Regions from separate parts of the Azospirillum ramasamyi genome, predicted to be linked through region 2. Evidence: predicted binding sites of a transcription regulator. Region 2 holds the regulator's gene; each other region holds the start of a gene.

The links. The regulator LexA, encoded in region 2, represses DNA repair genes until DNA is damaged. The targets are predictions, from matches to a motif close to ATGTTCTANTTTGGTTC.
Region 1: a site for LexA is predicted at 3,931-3,947, ahead of DM194_RS12545 (PA0069 family radical SAM protein). Genes of this name have one in related genera too.
Region 3: a site for LexA is predicted at 3,795-3,811, ahead of DM194_RS27230 (putative DNA modification/repair radical SAM protein). Genes of this name have one in related genera too.

The regions. Positions count from the first base shown of each region.
Region 1 is NZ_CP029829.1:2,677,391-2,683,551, reverse strand. Features, by position in the region: gene DM194_RS12565 (SH3 domain-containing protein) at 1-334, shown strand, start outside; gene DM194_RS12560 (hypothetical protein) at 589-855, shown strand; gene DM194_RS12555 (BaiN/RdsA family NAD(P)/FAD-dependent oxidoreductase) at 1,150-2,343, shown strand; gene ahcY (adenosylhomocysteinase) at 2,455-3,753, opposite strand; gene DM194_RS12545 (PA0069 family radical SAM protein) at 3,974-5,077, shown strand; gene DM194_RS12540 (hypothetical protein) at 5,081-5,302, opposite strand; gene DM194_RS12535 (MFS transporter) at 5,405-6,161, opposite strand, start outside.
Region 2 is NZ_CP029829.1:879,378-885,538, forward strand. Features, by position in the region: gene DM194_RS04030 (ComEC/Rec2 family competence protein) at 1-1,265, shown strand, start outside; gene lexA (transcriptional repressor LexA) at 1,343-2,068, opposite strand; gene DM194_RS04040 (molybdopterin molybdotransferase MoeA) at 2,266-3,495, opposite strand; gene moaC (cyclic pyranopterin monophosphate synthase MoaC) at 3,500-3,994, opposite strand; gene DM194_RS04050 (GNAT family N-acetyltransferase) at 3,991-4,464, opposite strand; gene trpC (indole-3-glycerol phosphate synthase TrpC) at 4,469-5,272, opposite strand; gene trpD (anthranilate phosphoribosyltransferase) at 5,272-6,161, opposite strand, start outside.
Region 3 is NZ_CP029835.1:185,149-191,309, forward strand. Features, by position in the region: gene DM194_RS27210 (HigA family addiction module antitoxin) at 1-23, shown strand, start outside; gene DM194_RS27215 (hypothetical protein) at 39-920, opposite strand; gene DM194_RS27220 (nucleotide sugar dehydrogenase) at 1,291-2,655, shown strand; gene DM194_RS27225 (DUF2076 domain-containing protein) at 2,714-3,391, opposite strand; gene DM194_RS27230 (putative DNA modification/repair radical SAM protein) at 3,838-5,049, shown strand; gene DM194_RS27235 (UdgX family uracil-DNA binding protein) at 5,065-6,161, shown strand, end outside.

The sequences.
Region 1 (6,161 bases), 910 kb from region 2:
GGCGGAGGTCGCGGCCGTCCGTACCGGGCCCTCCTCCCCGCCCAAACCCGAACCCTATGCCAAGGCCGACCGCGAGGACCGCGGCTGCACCCTGCCCGGCGGCCTGCCGGAACGGTCGCAGGCCGCCCGCCTGTCCCCGGGGACCGTCGCCCGGCTGCGCGCCGCCGGCAATCTGCGCGTCGCCCCGGTCTGCGATGCCAAGGTGCTGGACGTGCTGGATGCGGGCGAGCGCGTGACGGTGATCGAGACGGTCGGCGGCTGGTACAAGATCGGGCGGAAGGGCAAGGCTCCGGGCTATGTCGCCGCTGCGCTGCTCGCTCCCGCCAAACGCTGAAGGGGCTGCGCCGGAAAGCGGTATGGAGCTACCCGGAAGGTCACGCCGCCGCCCACCGTGAAGGGGCTTGTTCGCCCGTGAAAAAGGATTCTACAACAAGGGGGAGGCCGAACTTTCGCGGACGAACGGAGCCCCTTCGAAAATGAGCCGGGGCGCGCCCGTTTCCTCCGACGGTTCGACCACCCCCGCCGGCCATGCGGCGCCGGTCAGGACGGGCGGGGGCGCGAAGCACGACCGGGACAAGGATCCACACGATGTCGACCCAACACAAACAAGCCATGGACGCGGTCCTGCAGGCCGCTGCGCACGACATCGTCGCCACCCTGCAGGAGCGGGACATCTCCGACCGTCACAGCGAGGAAGGGGACCTCGTCGTTCTCGACGTCGCCATCCTGCACGCCTACCGCATCTTCATGCGCATCTGCGAGGAGAACGGCCTGGACGTCGATGCCGGCTATTTCGCCGACCTCGCCGCCGATCTGGCCGAGGAAGTGGCGCAGGATCAGGATTACGAGGACTGAACCCGGGCGGCAGGGGCAGGGGCAGGGGCCGCGACTGCGGCCCCGCAGGCCCGTCCCTGCCAAGGCAAGCGACCGGACGGCCGCGCCCGCCGCTTGAGGGCGAGCGTAAAGTCCGATGGGTCGGAATTTACGCTCGATGATATGAGTTCGAGACGAGAATGCCCCCGCCCCGCCCCGCGCAGCATGGGAAGGGCGGGGCGCTTCCTTTTGTGAAAGCCCTGCCAAGTGTCCCAACCCATCCCTGACGCGGCCCCGGATTTGGCCCCGGATTTGGCCTCGTACTTGGCCCCGGACGTGGCGATCGTCGGCGCCGGTCCCGCCGGGCTGATGGCGGCGGAGATCGCCGCCGGCGCCGGCCTGCGGGTCGCCGTGTTCGACCACACGCCCACCCCGGCGCGCAAGCTGCTGCTGGCCGGGCGCGGCGGGCTGAACCTGACCCATTCGGAACCGCTCGACCGCTTCCTGCCCCGTTACGGCGCCGCTAAACCGCTGTTCCGCCGCCTGCTGGCCGGCTTCTCGCCGGAGGATCTGCGCGGCTGGGCCGCCGGATTGGGCATCGAGACCTTCGTCGGCAGCAGCGGCCGCGTCTTCCCGGTGCAGATGAAGGCATCCACCCTGGTCAGGGCGTGGCTGCGGCGGCTGGACGGGCTGGGCGTCACCCTGCACAGCCGTCATCGCTGGACCGGCTGGAACGAGAACGGCGCGCTGACCTTCCGGCACGGTGAGGAAACGGTCAGCGTCGCCCCGCGCGCCACCCTGCTGGCCTTGGGCGGGGCGAGCTGGCCGCGCACCGGCTCCGACGGCGGCTGGGTTCCGCTGCTGGAAGGGCTGGGGGTGGAGGTGGCGCCGCTGGTCCCCTCCAACATGGGCTTCGAGGTGCCCTGGTCCGATCACCTGCGCGACCGCTTCGCCGGCCAGCCGGTGAAGAGCGTCGGCTTGTCCGCTGCCGGCCGCCGGTTGAAGGGCGAGTTCATCATCACCGAGACCGGGATCGAAGGCGGCGCCGTCTACGCGCTGAGCGCCCCGCTCCGCGACGCCATCGCCGCCGAGGGCTGGGCGACCCTGACGCTGGACCTGCTGCCGGACATTCCCGAAACGGAACTGGTCAAGCGCCTGCGCCGCCGCGGCGCGGAGTCGCTGTCCACCTTCCTGAAGAAGTCGCTGTCCCTGGCCGGCCCGCGCGCCGCCCTGCTGCGCGAGTTCGCCCCCGCCGCCGACCTGTCCGATCCGGTGGCGCTGGCACGGCAGATCAAGGGGCTTTCGGTTGTGCTGACCGGCGTCCGCCCCATCGAACGCGCCATTTCCTCGGCCGGCGGCGTCCGCCTGTCGGAACTGGACGGGCGGCTGATGCTGACCCGCCGCCCCGGCCTGTTCCTGGCCGGCGAGATGCTGGACTGGGAGGCGCCGACCGGCGGCTATCTGCTGCAGGGCTGCTTCGCCATGGGCGTGGCGGCCGGCAAGGGAATGGCGGAGTGGCTGGGGCGGTAGCGGAGCCCCCTCTCCCGCCTCGGGAGAGGGGGCCAATCGCCAAATACATGCCGCAAACAAGAAAGGGCCGCCCCGATGGGACGGCCCTTTTCCATTCAACCCCGCGACCGCTTAGTAGCGGTAGTGGTCCGGCTTGTACGGGCCGGCGGCGTTGACGCCGATGTATTCGGCCTGCTTGTCGGTCAGGGTGGTCAGCTTGGCGCCGATCTTGTCCAGATGCAGGCGGGCAACCTTCTCGTCCAGGTGCTTGGGCAGGACGTAGACCTTGTTCTCGTAGTTGGCGGCGTTGGTCCACAGCTCGATCTGGGCCAGCACCTGGTTGGTGAAGCTGGCGCTCATCACGAAGCTGGGATGGCCGGTGGCGCAGCCCAGATTGACCAGACGGCCCTGGGCCAGAACGATCAGGCGCTTGCCGTCGGGGAAGACGACCTCGTCGACCTGCGGCTTGACCTCTTCCCACTTGTAGTTGCGGAGAGCCTCGATCTGGATCTCGCTGTCGAAGTGGCCGATGTTGCAGACGATGGCGCGGTCCTTCATGGCGCGCATGTGGTCGAGCGTGATGACATCGACGTTGCCGGTGGCGGTGACGAAGATGTCGCCCTGCGGAGCGGCATCGTCCATCGTCACGACCTGATAGCCTTCCATGGCGGCCTGGAGGGCGTTGATCGGGTCGATCTCCGTCACCAGGACGCGCGCGCCCTGCGACCGCAGCGAGGCGGCGGAGCCCTTGCCCACGTCGCCATAGCCGGCGACCACGGCGACCTTGCCGGCGACCATCACGTCGGTGGCGCGCTTGATGCCGTCGACCAGCGACTCGCGGCAGCCATAGAGGTTGTCGAACTTCGACTTGGTGACGCTGTCGTTCACGTTGATGGCCGGAACCTTCAGCGTGCCCTTCTTCATCATCTCATACAGACGATGGACGCCGGTGGTGGTCTCTTCCGACAGGCCGCGGACGCCGTCCAGCATCTCCGGATACTTGTCGTGCATGATCTGGGTGACGTCGCCGCCATCGTCCAGGATCATGTTCGGGGTCCAGCCATCGGGGCCGCGCAGGGTCTGCTCGATGCACCACCAGAACTCCTCCTCCGTCTCGCCCTTCCAGGCGAAGACCGGGATGCCGGCGGCGGCGATGGCGGCGGCGGCCTGATCCTGGGTGGAGAAGATGTTGCAGGACGACCAGCGCACGGTGGCGCCGAGCGCGGTCAGCGTCTCGATCAGCACGGCGGTCTGGATGGTCATGTGCAGGCAGCCGACGATGCGGGCGCCGGCCAGCGGCTTGCTGTCACCGAACTCGGACCGCAGGGCCATCAGGCCCGGCATCTCGGTCTCGGCGATGGTGATCTCCTTGCGGCCCCAGCTCGCAAGGCTGATGTCCTTGACCTTGTAGTCCGTGAATTCGGCGGCCATGAGGGATGACTCCTGGTGGGCAATGTCGGTCGGGCAGCGGAGTTTCAGGCGAACCGGCTCCCCGGCCCTGCCGCTGTAATTGGCGAAGGGTGTATCAGCGGTTCGGGAACCATGCAAGCATAAAGATATCTTTATGTTTGCGGGGTATGGATGGCGAACCAACCGGCGGACGGATTTCTGTTCCCTTTACGTTCCTCTTGTCCGCGGCTAAGCTGCGGGCATGGATGAGATCAAGCGACCGCCGATCAAGGGCCGCGGCGCGGTGAGCAACGCCACCGGCCGCTTCGAGCGCGACACCCGCGTCCTGACCGACGACGGCTGGACCGGCTATGAGTCCGGCGGGAACGAGGCGCTGAGCGATCCGGTGCGCACCACCGTCTCCCCGGCCTCGGCCAAGTCGATCATCGCGCGCAACGAGTCGCCCGACGTCGCCTTCGACCAGTCGGTGAATCCGTATCAGGGCTGCGAGCATGCCTGCATCTACTGCTTCGCCCGGCCGACCCACGCCTATCTGAACCTGTCGCCGGGGCTGGATTTCGAGACGAAGCTGTTCGCCAAGCGCAACGCGGCGGAACTGCTGGCGAAGGAGCTGCGGGCGAAATCCTATGTTTGCCAGCCGCTGGCGCTTGGCGCCAACACCGATGCCTACCAGCCGATCGAGCGGACGGAGGGCATCACCCGCCGCGTGCTGGAGGTCTGCCGCGACTTCAACCAGCCGGTCAGCATCATCACCAAATCGGCGCTGGTCCTGCGAGACCTCGACATCCTGGCGCCGATGGCGGCGGAGGGGCTGGCCTCGGTGGCGATCTCCGTCACCACGCTGGACCGTGACCTCGCCCGCGTGATGGAACCGCGGGCCAGCACCCCGCCGCGCCGGCTGGAAACCATCCGCACCCTGGCGGAGGCGGGCGTTCCGGTGGCGGTGCTCGCCAGCCCGATGATCCCGGCGCTGAACGACCATGAACTGGAGGCGATTCTGGAGGCGGCGGCCGGGGCCGGGGCGACCGCCGCCAGCTACATCCTGCTGCGCCTGCCGCTGGAGATCGCCACCCTGTTCGAGGAGTGGCTGCGCACCCATGTTCCCAACCGCGCCGACCGCGTGCTGAGCCTGATGCGGCAAAGCCGCGACGGCGCGCTGTACCGCTCCGGCTTCGGCACGCGGATGAAGGGCACCGGTGCTTACGCCGACCTGCTGCGCCACCGCTTCAAGCTGGCCTGCCGGAAGCATGGGCTGGGCGACCGCAACTGGCACCTCGACTGCAGCCGCTTCCGGGTGCCGCCGGCCGCCGGGGACCAGTTGCCGCTCCAGCTGTCGCTGTTGTGACCGTCAGGAGCGGCGGAGCATCTTGCCCAAGGGCGTCAGCGGTTCGGCCGATTTGGAAACGGCCGACAGCGGAAGGCGGCCGGTCGCCAGCATCGCCATCACCAGCGCGGGATGGGCCGGGCCGGCGGTATCCTGGCCGGAATGATCGGCCTGCCCGGTGCCGGCGTCCTCGTTCAACGCCTCGTTGATGCGGGCGAAGGCTTCGATATCGTTGATGTGCAGCATGGTCCGTACCCCTCGGCTTCGACTTTTGTGCGTCGCAGCAAAAACGAAGGTAACAGCTCTGCCCTCGAATGATCTCATGTGCGGCGCTTTGACGCAGCCCTTTTAACGGGCCGGTTCGCGAACCGCCAGCATAAGCCCGAATCCGATCACGAAGAAAGCAAGAACCGTCGCCATGCCGACACGCTGGCTGGCGAAGGCCTGGGTCGCCAGCCCGAACAGCAGCGGGCCGAAGAAGCCGACGAAGCGCCCGGTCAGGCTGTAGAGCCCGAACATCTCGCCCGCCATTCCCGGCGGGGCCAGCCGCGCCATCATCGAGCGTCCCGCCGCCTGCGCGGGTCCGAAGAACAGCCCCAGCCCCAGCGCGAAGACCCAGAACCACAGCCGCTCGGTCGCCAGCAGCAGCGGCACGCTGCAGATCGACATGCCGGCCAGCGCGATCAGGATCACCGGCTTGGCCCCCGCCCGGTCGTCCATCCAGGCGAAGCCGATGGCCCCCGCCCCCGCCACCACGTTCAGCACGATGGCGAAGACCAGGATCTCCTCGAAGCTCATGCCGAAGGTGCCGGCGGCGAAGATGCCGCCGAAGGCGGTGATGGTGTTGATGCCGTCGCGGTAGAAGGCGCTGGCGATCAGGAAACGCATCACCTGCCGGTAGCGCCGGGCCTCCCGCAGCGTGGCAACCAGCGTCGCCACCCCGTCACGCGCCGCCCGCAGCAGCCCTTGGCCGGTGGAGGGCTCGTCCGGCACCCACAGGAAATAGGGCAGCGCGAACAGCCCGTACCACGCGGCGGCCAGCACCGCGGTGGCGCGGACATTGGCCTGCTCGCCCCAATCCGCCCATTCCACCCCCAGCAGGCCG
Region 2 (6,161 bases):
GCATTGCCGCCGGCATCCTGTTCTATGTGGTCAGGGCCTTGCTGGCGCTGGTGCCCTTCATAGCCTTGCGTTGGCCGATCAAGAAGATCGCGGCGCTGTTCGGCATCCTGTCGGCCTTGGCCTATACGTTGCTCGTCGGAGCGCCGCTGCCGACCGTGCGGTCGGTGCTGATGACCGGCATGGTCATGGGCGCGATCATGCTGGACCGCCACCCGCTGAGCATGCGGCTGGTCGCCTTCGCCGGTCTGGTCACCATCGCCATGGACCCGGAAGGGATGCTCGGCCCAAGTTTCCAGATGTCCTTCGCGGCGGTGGTGGCGCTGATCGCCGCCTTAGAGCGCGGCAGTCCGCGGCTGGCGGAATGGCGCAACGAGGCGGGATGGTTTCTGCGCAGCCTGCTCTATGTCGGCGGCATCCTGCTGACCAGCGTGGTGGCGACGCTGGCGACGCTGCCCTTCTCGCTTTTCCATTTTCAGCAGATCGCCTTCTATGGCGTGTTGTCCAACCTGATCGCCATTCCCATCACCTCCTTCTGGGTCATGCCGTGGAGCCTGATCGTCTACGCGCTGATGCCATTCGGGCTGGAGGCGCCGGCGCTGATCGCGATGAACTGGGGCGACCGGGCGGTGATCTGGACCGCCGAGTTCTTCGGCCGGCTGCCCGGCGCCTCGCTGACCATGCCGGCGATGCCGATGGAGGGGTTCGCGGTGCTGGTGCTGGGCGGCATCTGGCTGTGCATCTGGACCCGGCGATGGCGTTGGCTGGGATTGCTGCCGATCCTGGCGGGGCTGGCCTCGCCGGCTTTGGTGACGCGGCCGGACGTGCTGGTCTCGGGGGACGGGGCCGTGATGGCGGTGCGGCTGGCGGACGGTCGCCTCAGCGCTTCGGGCAAGACCGGGGGCCGGGTCGTCGAAACCTGGCGGGAACGCGACGGCGAACGCGCGGCGGCGGATCCCTGGCCGGCGGCTGGAGGATGGAGCGAGGGTGGGCGGTCGTTGAACTGCGATGCGCTCGGCTGCCTGTACCGGGGCGGGGGACGAACTGTCGCCCTGCCGCGGCTGCCGGATGCCCTGGACGAGGATTGCGGGGCGGCCGATGCGGTGGTGACTGCGGCGGTGGCGCGGAGGTGCCGGGCCGGCGTCGTTATCGACCGCTGGGCGCTGCGTCACGAGGGGGCGCATGCGCTGTGGCTGACGGAGGCGGGGGTGGAGGTGGAGACGGTGCGCGGGATCAGGGGAGACCGGCCCTGGACCGGGGGGAGGTGAGGGATGACCGAGGTTTTGCCGCCTCACCGACCCTCTCCCGCGTGAGCGGGGGAGGGATAGGGAGGGACGACAGTGGCTCAGTACTTGCGGACCAGACCGACCAGCTTGCCCTGCACGCGGACGCGGTCGGCGCCGAAGATGCGGGTTTCATAGGCGGCGTTGGCGGGTTCCAGGGCGATGGTGTGGCCCTTGCGGCGCAGGCGCTTCAGCGTCACTTCGCCTTCATCGACCAGCGCCACGACGATGGTGCCGTTCTCCGCCGCGTCGCAACGCTGGATGATGACGGTATCGTGGTCGAGGATGCCGGCCTCCACCATCGAATCGCCCGAGACCTCCAGCGCGTAGTGGTCGCCGGCGGTCAGCATCGAGGCGGGGACGTCGACGAAGGCGCTGTTGTCGCGCAGGGCCTCGATCGGCGTGCCGGCGGCGATGCGGCCGTAGAGCGGGAGCTGCACCGTCTCGTTCGCCGCGGCCGGGGTGGGGGCGGGCGGAGCGGCGTCGCGGCCGGCGAAGGCGAAATCGCCTTTGATTACGTTGGGCTGGAACTTCGGCTTGGGCGCGCCGCCGCGGGCGCGGGCGGCGTCGATGCCCTCGGGAAGGCGGAGAACCTCCAGGGCGCGGGCGCGGTGGGGCAGGCGGCGGATGAAGCCGCGTTCCTCAAGGCCGGTGATGAGGCGGTGGATGCCCGACTTGGACTTCAGCCCCAGGGCGTCCTTCATCTCGTCGAACGACGGCGAAACTCCGCCCTGGCCGAGCCGTTCGTGGATGAACAGCAGCAATTCGTGCTGCTTGCGCGTGAGCATGGATGCCTCCCGGCCGTCGCCAGACTGAAGATGGAACAAAAACTAAACGTTGCTCCATGTTCTAGTTTGGTTCCTGCCGCGCGTCAAGCCCTCCATCGGCTTCTTTCAGAACTTGAGTGGAACATCCGAAACACCGTGGAACGGATTTCAGGGTGGTGTTCAACTGTTCCATCGTCTGTCAAACGCCGTGTTCAAGTTTAGATGCTGAGCGCCCCGTCGGTCAAAGGAAGCACGCCGACCAGGGCGCCGGCAGGTTCCGGATCGGCGTTGGGCGGGCGGGGAATCAGGCAGTCGGCCCGGGCGTAGAGCGAGGTGATGGCGCTGTCCTGCCGGGCGAAGGGGGTGACGGTGAGGACGCCATCCGGTCCGGCGGCCAGGGTGGCGCGCAGATATTCCTCGCGCCGGTCGTTGGCCCTCAGCGCGACGGTCAGACGGGCGCGCAGGGGCGGGCGGTCGTCCTCGGGCGGCAGGCCCTGCAGCAGGCGCAGAACCGGGCGCAGGAACAGGACGGCGGTGACCCCGGTCGAGACCGGATTGCCGGGCAGGCCCAGCAGCGGCACCCCGCCGGCCCGGCCGAACATCAGCGCCTTGCCCGGCCGCATCGCCACGGTCTGCACCTCCAGCGACACGCCACGGTCGGCCAGCACGTCGCGCACGAAGTCGTAATCGCCATGCGAGGCGCCGCCGGTGGTGACCAGCAGATCGCAGCCGGCGGCGCCCTTCGCCATGGCGGCGACGCTGTCCGGCGTGTCCTTGGCGACGCCGAGATTGTGGGCCAGTCCGCCCTGGGCGGCGACGAGCGCGCAGAGGCCGAGCGCGTTGGTGCTGACGATCTGGCTCGGCCCAAGCGGATCGCCGGGCAGGGCGATCTCGTCGCCGGTGGCGAGGATGGCGATGCGCGGCCGGCGATGGACCGAAAGCCAGGGCACATTGCCGCCGGCGGCCAGCGCGATGTCGCGCGCGGTCAGCCGGCGGCCCTTGGGCAGCAGTTCCTGCCCGAGCGCGAAGTCGAAGCCGGCCTGACGGACGAAGCGTCCGGCGGGGACGGCGCGGCCGACGCGAACCGTGGCGTCGTCGGCGCTGCAATCCTCCTGCATCACGACGGCGTCGGCGCCATCGGGCAACGGCGCGCCGGTGAAGATGCGCACCGCTTCGCCGGGACCGACGCCGCCGCCGAAGGCATGACCGGCGGAGGATTCGCCGATGCGGCGCAGGGAAACGGGGGCGTCGGCGGTCGCGGCGGCGATGTCGGCGGATCGCACCGCCCAGCCGTCCATGGAGGAGGCGTGGAAGGGCGGCTGGGTCAGCCGGGCGACCACCGGCTCGGCCAGCACGCGGCCGAGCGCGTCGGGCAGGGCGACGGTCTCCGCCGGCAGAGGGGCGAAGGCCGACAGGATTCGGGCGCGCGCCTCCGCGACGGAGATCATGGCGTCAGCCTCCCGCCGACGGCGCGGTCGCGCCCCACTCGCCGCTCTTGCCGCCGGCCTTGTGCAGCAGACGGACGTCGGTGACCGTCATGCCGCGGTCCACCGCCTTGCACATGTCGTAGACGGTCAGGGCGGCGATGGTGACGGCGGTCAGCGCCTCCATCTCCACGCCGGTCTGGCCCTTGAGTTTGCAGGTGGCTGTCACGTCGACCGCGTTGCGCGCGGGGTCGCAGGTGAGGTCGACCTTGACCGAGGTCAGCATCAGCGGGTGGCACAGCGGGATGAGGTCCGGCGTGCGCTTGGCCCCCATGATTCCGGCCAGCCGGGCGACCGACAGAACGTCGCCCTTCTTCACCCCGCCCTGCATGATGAGCGCGAGGGTTTCAGGCTGCATCAGCACGGCGGCGGCGGCGGTGGCGGTGCGTTCGGTGTCCGCCTTGTCGGACACGTCGACCATCACCGCCTTGCCGTCGGCGTCGAAATGGGTGAAGCCGGTCATCGGACGATCTCCCGCAGGGGTTTTTCCATGAAGACGCTGACGCCGTTCTCTTCGTAGCAGGCGTAGGGTCCGCGCCCGGTGAATCCGGCCTTGCGGTAGAGCCCCAGCGCCTCGTGCTGGTGGATGCCGGATTCGAGCAGCAGGGCGCTCAGCCCCTCCGCCCGCGCCTGTTCCTCCAGCCGCGCCAGCAGGCGGTCGCCGACGCGGAGGCCGCGGGCGGCGGGATCGACATACATGCGCTTGACCTCGCCATAGCCGGTCGGATCGACGCGCAGTGCGGCGCAGCCGACCGGCACGCCGTCCTTGCGGGCGACGAAGAAGCGGAGGTCCGGCGCCTCCAACTCCGCGATGTCGAGCAGGTGGCAGGTGTCGGCCGGATAGAGCTCCAGCAGATAGCGGTCCAGCGCCGCAACCAGCGCGACCACCGATTCCTGGCGCGGGCTTTCCGCGGCTATCGCGATCTCCGGCATCGGTCTATGCCGGGGCCAGCAGGGCGCGGGTGGCGGCGGTCACGTCGGCCTGCCGCATCAGCGATTCGCCGACCAGGAAGCAGCGCGCCCCGACCTTCGCCATGCGGGCCAGATCGGCGGGGGTGTAGAGCCCGCTTTCGGCGACCAGCATGCGGTCGGGCGGCACGTTGGCGGCCAGTTCCTCCGTCGTCGCGATGTCCACCGCCAGCGTCTTGAGGTTGCGGTTGTTGACGCCCAGCAGCGGCGTCTTCAGCAGCAGCGCGCGGTCCAGCTCGGCGCGGTCATGCACCTCGACCAGCACGTCCAGCCCCTGGGCGAGGGCGGCGTCCTCGATCTCCGCCGCCTGGGCGTCTGACAGCGAGGCCATGATGATGAGGATGCAGTCGGCACCCAGCGCGCGGGCCTCCACGATCTGATAGGGATCGACCATGAAGTCCTTGCGCAGAACCGGCAGGTCGACCGCGGCGCGGGCGGCGACCAGATACTCGTCCCTGCCCTGGAAATAGGGCTCGTCGGTCAGCACCGACAGGCAGGTCGCCCCGCCGCCGCGATAGGCGCGCGCCAAGGCCGGCGGATCGAAATCGGCGCGGATCAGGCCCTTGGACGGGCTGGCCTTCTTGATCTCGGCGATCAGGCCGTAGCGCCCGGCCTCCACCGCGGCGCCGAGCGCCCGGATGAAGCCGCGCGGCGGGTTGGTCTCGTTGGCGGCCCTGGCGGCGGCCTCCACCTCCGACAGCGGGCGGGCGGCCTTGCGGGCGGCGACCAGCGCGCGCTTGTCGTCGTTGATGCGGGTCAGAACGTCGCTCATCAGGCCACCGCCTCGTTGGTGATGGCGACCAGCCGGCGCAGGCGGTCGCGGGCGCCGCCGCTGTCGATGGCGTCGGCGGCCATCGCCGCGCCCTCCTTCAGCGTCGCGGCCTTGCCGGCCACCAGCAGGGCGGCGGCGGCGTTCAGCAGCACGATGTCGCGGTAGGGGCTGCGCGCCCCGTCGAACAGGGCGTGGATCGCCTCGGCGTTGACCTGGGCGTCGCCGCCCTTCAGGTCCTCGATGCGGGCGCGGGGCAGGCCGGCGTCCTCCGGCGTCACCTCGAACACCGTCACCTCGCCGTCCTTCAACTGGGCGACGGTGGTGGGGCCGGTGGTGGTGATCTCGTCCAGCCCGTCGGAACCGTGGACGACCCAGGCCGCTTCGGAACCCAGCCGCTTCAGCACCTGCGCCAGCGGTTCCACCCACTGCTTGGAGAAGACGCCCAGCACCTGCCGCTTGGCGGTCGCCGGGTTGGCGAGCGGACCCAGCAGGTTGAAGACGGTGCGGGTGCCGAGTTCCACCCGCGTCGGGCCGACGTTGCGCATGGCAAGGTGGTGGCGAGGCGCCATCAGGAAGGCGATGCCGGCATCCCACAGAGCCTTGCGCACCTGCGCGAAGTCGCAGTCGAGGTTGACGCCCAGCGAGCCCAGCACGTCGGCGGCGCCGGATTTGGACGAAATGGCCCGGTTGCCGTGTTTGGCGACCGGCACGCCGCAGGACGACACCACCAGCGCCGCGGCGGTGGAGATGTTGTAGGTGCCGGCGCCGTCGCCGCCGGTGCCGCAGGTGTCGATGGTGCCGGGAGGCGCATCGACCGGGATCGCCTTGGCGCGCATGACGCGGGCGGCGCCGGTGATCTCGTCCACCGTCTCGCCGCGCACGCGCAGGG
Region 3 (6,161 bases), on a different replicon from region 2:
CGCATCCGGGCAAGCCGGCTTGATACCAGCCGCCATCATCATTGACCGCTGGTATAACTCGCCGCTCCGCGCATGAGCCGCAGATAGTCGAGCACGCGGGCGGTGCGCCAGTCGGGATCGGCCCAGCAGGCGGCTTCCCGCGCGCGGCGGCAGGCGGCCACCGCCTCCAGACGGGGCTGGCCGGTCAGCGGGCGCAGGTCGGCGGGGATGGCGGCGAGACAGGCGGCGGCCAGATCCGCGGGCGGGGCGGGGCCGGTCTCCAGCCAGCGTTCGGCATCCCGGAAGCGGTCGCGGCACATCAGGGCGATCATGTAGTCGCAGGCCGATTGCAGGCCGGGCGCCAGCCGGCCGGGGCTGACCGACAGGACCGGCAGCAGGGGCGCCAGGGTCGGGGCCAGATGGTTGGCGTAGAGCGTCGCGCCCCAATAGCGCTCCGCCGTCTGCCGGAAATGGTCGAGGTCGCGCACCGGCACCAGGCCGGAGGATCCGATGGGCAGGATCTCCACCTTCGGCTTGGTGACCACCACCGTGTCGTTCGACACGTCGACATAGAGCGCGCCGATCTGCAGCGCGTTCTGGAAATACTGCCCGCGCAGGACGCCCCAGACGCTTTGCAGCACGCCGCCCTCCTCGACGAAGGCGCGCAGCGCGCGCTCCACCGGGCCGGCCGGCTGGGCCAGACGCTGCGACAGGCGGGCGAAGAGGTCGCGGGTGATCTCCTCGCAGCGGCCATAGGGATAGGGCTTGCCGGCGGCAGGCGGCAGGCCGGCGAGCGCCCGGTCGCTCTCCGCGCGCAGGGCCATGAAGTAGCCGTACAGCCCCTCCGGATCGCCGCCCAGATGGCGGGCGGTCAGCGCCGTCTGGCGGTCGTCCACCGGGGCGATCTGCTGGGGCAGGAGGGGCGGGGATTGCGGCGTCATGGCGGGCGGGATCCGTCGTTTCCCGGCAAATTGGCTTTTCCCGGCAAATTGGCACCCTTCGCCGTCCCGGCGCCAGAGTTTCCGTTTCCGATCCCCCCTGCGGAAGGGAGGGTTGCGCAAAGCCACGGCGCTCGCCACACATTCGGCTGCCGCAGGCGGTCCGCCCGTCCGGGCGGCACAACCCTGTGATACCGCCGAGCGTAAGTTCTGACTTATGCTCGGCGGTAAGGGCCGCGACTGCGGCCCCGCAGGCCCATGCCTGCGAAGGCAAGCGGCCGGACGGCCGCGCCCGCCGTTTGAGGGTGAGCGTAAAGTCTGATGTGTCAGACTTTACGCTCGATGATATGAAGCGTCTTCAAGGAGCGGCAGGATGAGCTCAGCGGACACCGCAGCCGATCTCCAGGCGCCCGACATCCGGTCTCTGGAAAGCGCCTATCGCGGCCGCGGCGCGCGGGTGGCGGTGATCGGGCTCGGCTATGTCGGGCTGCCGCTGGCCCTGGCTCTGACCGGGGCCGGGTTCACCGTCACCGGCTTCGACATCGACCCGGCCAAGGCGGCGGCGCTGAACGGCGGGCGCTCCTACATCCGGCAGATCGACGACGGGCGCGTCGCCCAGGCGGTGGCGACCGGGCGGTTCCGGGCGACGGCCGACGCCGACGAATTCGCCGCCTGCGACGCCGTGATCGTCTGCGTGCCCACGCCCTTGTCGCCGCAGCGCGAGCCCGACCTGAGCTTCGTCGAGGCCTCCACCCGGCTGATCCGCGACCGGCTGCGGCCGGGACAGCTGGTGGTGCTGGAATCGACCACCTGGCCCGGCACCACCGACGAGGTGATGCGGCCGATCCTGGAGGAGACCGGACTGGTCAGCGGGCGCGACTTCTTCCTGGCCTATTCGCCCGAGCGCGAGGATCCCGGCAACATCACCTTCACCACCAGCACCATCCCCAAGGTGGTCGGCGCCGACGACGAGGGCGCGCGGCTGCTGGCGGTGGCGCTCTACGAGCAGGTGGTGCCGCAGGTGGTGCCGGTGTCCGGCACGCGGACGGCGGAGGCGACCAAGCTGACCGAAAACATCTTCCGCTCGGTCAACATCGCCCTGATGAACGAGCTGAAGATCGTCTTCGAGCCGATGGGCATCGACATCTGGGAGGTGATCGAGGCGGCGAAGACCAAGCCCTTCGGCTTCATGCCCTTCTATCCCGGCCCCGGTCTGGGCGGGCACTGCATCCCGATCGACCCCTTCTACCTGACCTGGAAGGCGCGCGAGTACCAGATCTCCACCCGCTTCATCGAGCTGGCGGGAGAGGTCAACACGATGATGCCGCGCCATGTGGTCGACCGGCTGGCCCTGGCGCTCGACCGGCGTTCCGGGATCGGGCTCAGCCGCGCCCGCATCCTGCTGGTCGGCATGGCCTACAAGAAGAACGTCGACGACAGCCGGGAGTCACCGGGGCTGCGGCTGATGGAGATGCTGCTGGAGCGCGGGGCGGCGGTCGACTACCACGACCCCTTCATCCCGGTGCTGCCGGTCACCCGCGAGCATGCGGCCCTCGCCGGACGCCGCTCGGTCGAGTGGACGGCGGAGACGCTGGCGGGCTTCGACGCGGCGGTGATCGTCACCGACCATGACGGGATCGACTACCCGAGCCTGGCCGCCCATTGCCCGCTGGTGGTCGACACCCGCAACGCGATGCGGGCGGTCGGGGGCTTCGCCGACCGCATCGTCAAGGCTTGAAGGCCTGCAGCCCGCGGAAGGAGGGCCCGCCGCCCCCTCCCGCGGACCGCTGCGCGGCTCAGAACTCCTCGTCGCCGCCGAAATCGCTCCAGCCGCTGTCCTCGACCGCCTGCTCGGCATGGTCGGTGGCGGCGGTGGCCGCGTCGGTCGCTGCGCCGGCAGCCTCACCCGCCACCGCCTCGCCGCCCGAGAACATGCTGGACAGCGCGCTGCCGATCAGCATGCCGCCGGCCACGCCGGCCGCCGTCTGCATGGCGCCGGCCATGAAGCCGCCGCCGGCCCGCGGCGGCTGCTGGCCATAGCCCGGAGTGCCGGGAGCGGCGGACGGACGGCCCCAGGGGGAACCGGCCGGCATGGCCGCCTGGGCGGCGGCGGCGGGACGCTGCGGCTGCGGCTGCGGCGCGGCGGCAGCGGCGGGACGGCTGGCGCCGCCGAACAGGCTGCCGAACAGACCGCCGCCGGACTGGGCCGGGGCGGCAGCGGCGGCGGGACGCTCGCGCAGCTGGCGCTCCAGCTCCTCATTGCGGCTCTGGGAGGCGGCGAGCGCCTGCTCCATCATCACGATGGCCTGCGCCATCAGATAGGGAGCGGCCGGCTGGCGGGCGATCCGATCGCGGATCAGCGCCTCGGCCTCGGGATCGCGCGGGCCGGATTGCGCCTCGGCCTGATGCAGCTTGGCGAACAGGTCGTCGATGATCTGGCGTTCGGTCTGGTCCATGGCGATGCTCGTCTTCATGAAGAGGTTGTGGAAGGGATGAATGAAAAATTCCCGCAGCCGCCGCCGACCCCGACCGCCCGAAGCGGCGCCAGGCGCGGGCGGCGCGCCGGAGGGACGGCGCGCGTCGGGGACATGCCGGAAGCGGAAGGGGGTGGGAACCGGGTGCGGGATCTCAGGGGTGAGGACATCAGTCCCTCCAAGTGCGGTCACGCCCGTCGGCGCAAAGGCAGGTGAAGAGATCCGACATCGCGACCACGTCTAAGTCGCCAGAGGGGCCCGGATCCAAGTGATTGAGCACGTGGCCCCGCCCCACTTTCCTGTCAAGACGGCGCCCCCACAATTTGCCGGCGGAAGGAGCCGGGCCGGACCGCCGAAGGCGCGATTTCGCCCCCGCCATTCGGCTTGCCTTTTCCCCTTGAAAGAACATATTGCGAACATCGGCAAGGGAGAGGGAAGCCCCGACAGTGGATGACGCGCTGCTCGACAAGCTCGGGATTCTGGCCGACGCGGCGAAGTACGACGCCTCCTGTGCGTCCTCGGGCGCCAAGCGGCGGACGGGCGGACCGGACGGCATCGGCTCGACCACCGGGGCCGGCATCTGCCACGCCTATACGCCGGACGGACGTTGCGTCTCGCTGCTCAAGATCCTGCTGACCAACTATTGCCTGTTCGACTGCGCCTACTGCATCAACCGCCGCTCCTCCAACGTGCGGCGGGCGCGGTTCAGCGTGGACGAGGTGGTTCGGCTGACTCTGGGCTTCTACAAGCGCAACTGCATCGAGGGGCTGTTCCTGTCCTCCGGCATCATCCGCTCGCCCGATCACACCATGGAGCAGCTGATGCTGGTGGCGCGCACGCTGCGGCGCGACCATGGCTTCGCCGGCTACATCCACCTGAAGACCATCCCGGAGGCCAGCCCCTGGCTGATCGAGCAGGCCGGGCTGTGGGCCGACCGGCTGTCGATCAACCTGGAACTCGCCTCCGACCGCAGCCTGAAGGAGTTCGCGCCGGAGAAGGACGGCGGCGCGATCAAGGCGGTGATGGGACAGGTCGGCGAGCGCATCCTGGAAGCCAAGGAGGAAAAGCGCCGCTTCTCCCCCGCCGGGCAGAGCACCCAGATGATCGTCGGCGCCGACGCCTCCACCGACCTGTCGGTGCTGGAGACCAGCGACACGCTCTACCGCCGCTATGGGCTGCGCCGGGTCTATTACTCCGCCTTCAGCCCGATCCCGGAGGCGAGTTCCGCCCTGCCGGCCAAGCCGCCGCCGCTCCAGCGCGAGAACCGGCTGTACCAGGCCGACTGGCTGCTGCGCCATTACGGCTTCACGGTGGAGGAGATCGCCGCCGGGGGCGAGGGCGGGATGCTGGATCTGGGCATCGACCCCAAGCTGGCCTGGGCCCTGAAGAACCGCGAGCGCTTCCCGGTCGACGTCAACAGCGCCGACCGCGAGATGCTGCTGCGCGTGCCGGGGCTGGGGGCGCGGGCGGTCGACAGGATCGTCGAGGCGCGGCGCCACACGAGCTTGCGGCTGGAGGATGTGGCCCGGCTGTCGTCCGGGCTGAAGCGGGCGCGCGCCTTCCTGATCGCCGCCGACCACCATCCGGGCGGGCTGACCGACCGCGCCGACCTGCGGCAAAGGCTGGTGCCGCCGCCCAGGCAGCTCAGCCTGTTCTGACCCATGGGGCGCCCCATGTACCGCACCATGTACCGCATGGACTTGAAGGACGGCGCCGACCTGGACGGCTTCCGCCGCGCGCTGCGCGGGCTGGTCGCGCTCGGCGTCGAACCGGACGAGGTGGTGTGGAGCGGCGGGGCGGCGCCGTCGCTGTTCGGCGATGCCGCTCCTCTGCCGGCGGACGCGCCGCCGGTATCGCTGCCGCGGCCGGTGGGGGCGCTGATCGAAAGCGTGGTCTGCCACCGCGATCCGGAACGCTATGCCCTGCTGCATCGGCTGGTCCGGCGGGTGGTTCGGGGGGAGCGCGGCATCCTCGACCACCATGCCGACCCGCTGGTCCACCGGCTGGCGCTGCTGGACAAGGCGGTGCGGCGCGACCTGCACAAGATGCACGCCTTCCTGCGCTTCCGCGAGCTGCGGGATCCGGCCAACTCCGAAGGTCCGGGGAGCGAGCGCTACGTCGCGTGGTTCGAGCCCGACCATTTCATCGTCGAGGCCGCCGCTCCCTTCTTCGTCGAACGGTTCGAGAGCCTGGTCTGGTCGATCCTGACGCCGGTGGGATCGCTGCATTGGGACCGGCGGTCGCTGACCGTCGGGCCGGCGGCGGCGAAGCCGGAAGGGCTCGACCGCGACGACCGCTTCGCCGAGGGCTGGCAACGCTACTACGAGAGCACCTTCAACCCGGCGCGGGTGAACCCCACGGCGATGCGGGCGGAGATGCCGCGGAAATACTGGGCCAACCTGCCGGAAGCCGCCGCCATTCCGGCCATGATCCGCTCCGCCCCCGCCCGCGTGCAGGCGATGATCGAGGCCGAAGCCGCCGCCCCGCGCCGCCGCAACCCCGACAAGGCCGTCGCCGCCATGGCCCGGCAGGAGCCGGCGACGCTGGCCGAGTTGAACCGCATCATCCTCGCCGCAGAACCAATGATATCGGGCCCGCCGGTGCCGGGGGCGGCGCAGGCGGTGCTGGGCGAGGGGCCGGAAGGGGCGGCCATCGCCATCGTCGGCGAACAGCCCGGCGACCGGGAGGATGTGGAGGGCCGCCCCTTCGTCGGTCCCGCCGGGCAGCTGCTGACCCGCGCGCTGGAGGAGGCCGGGATCGAGCGCGGCGC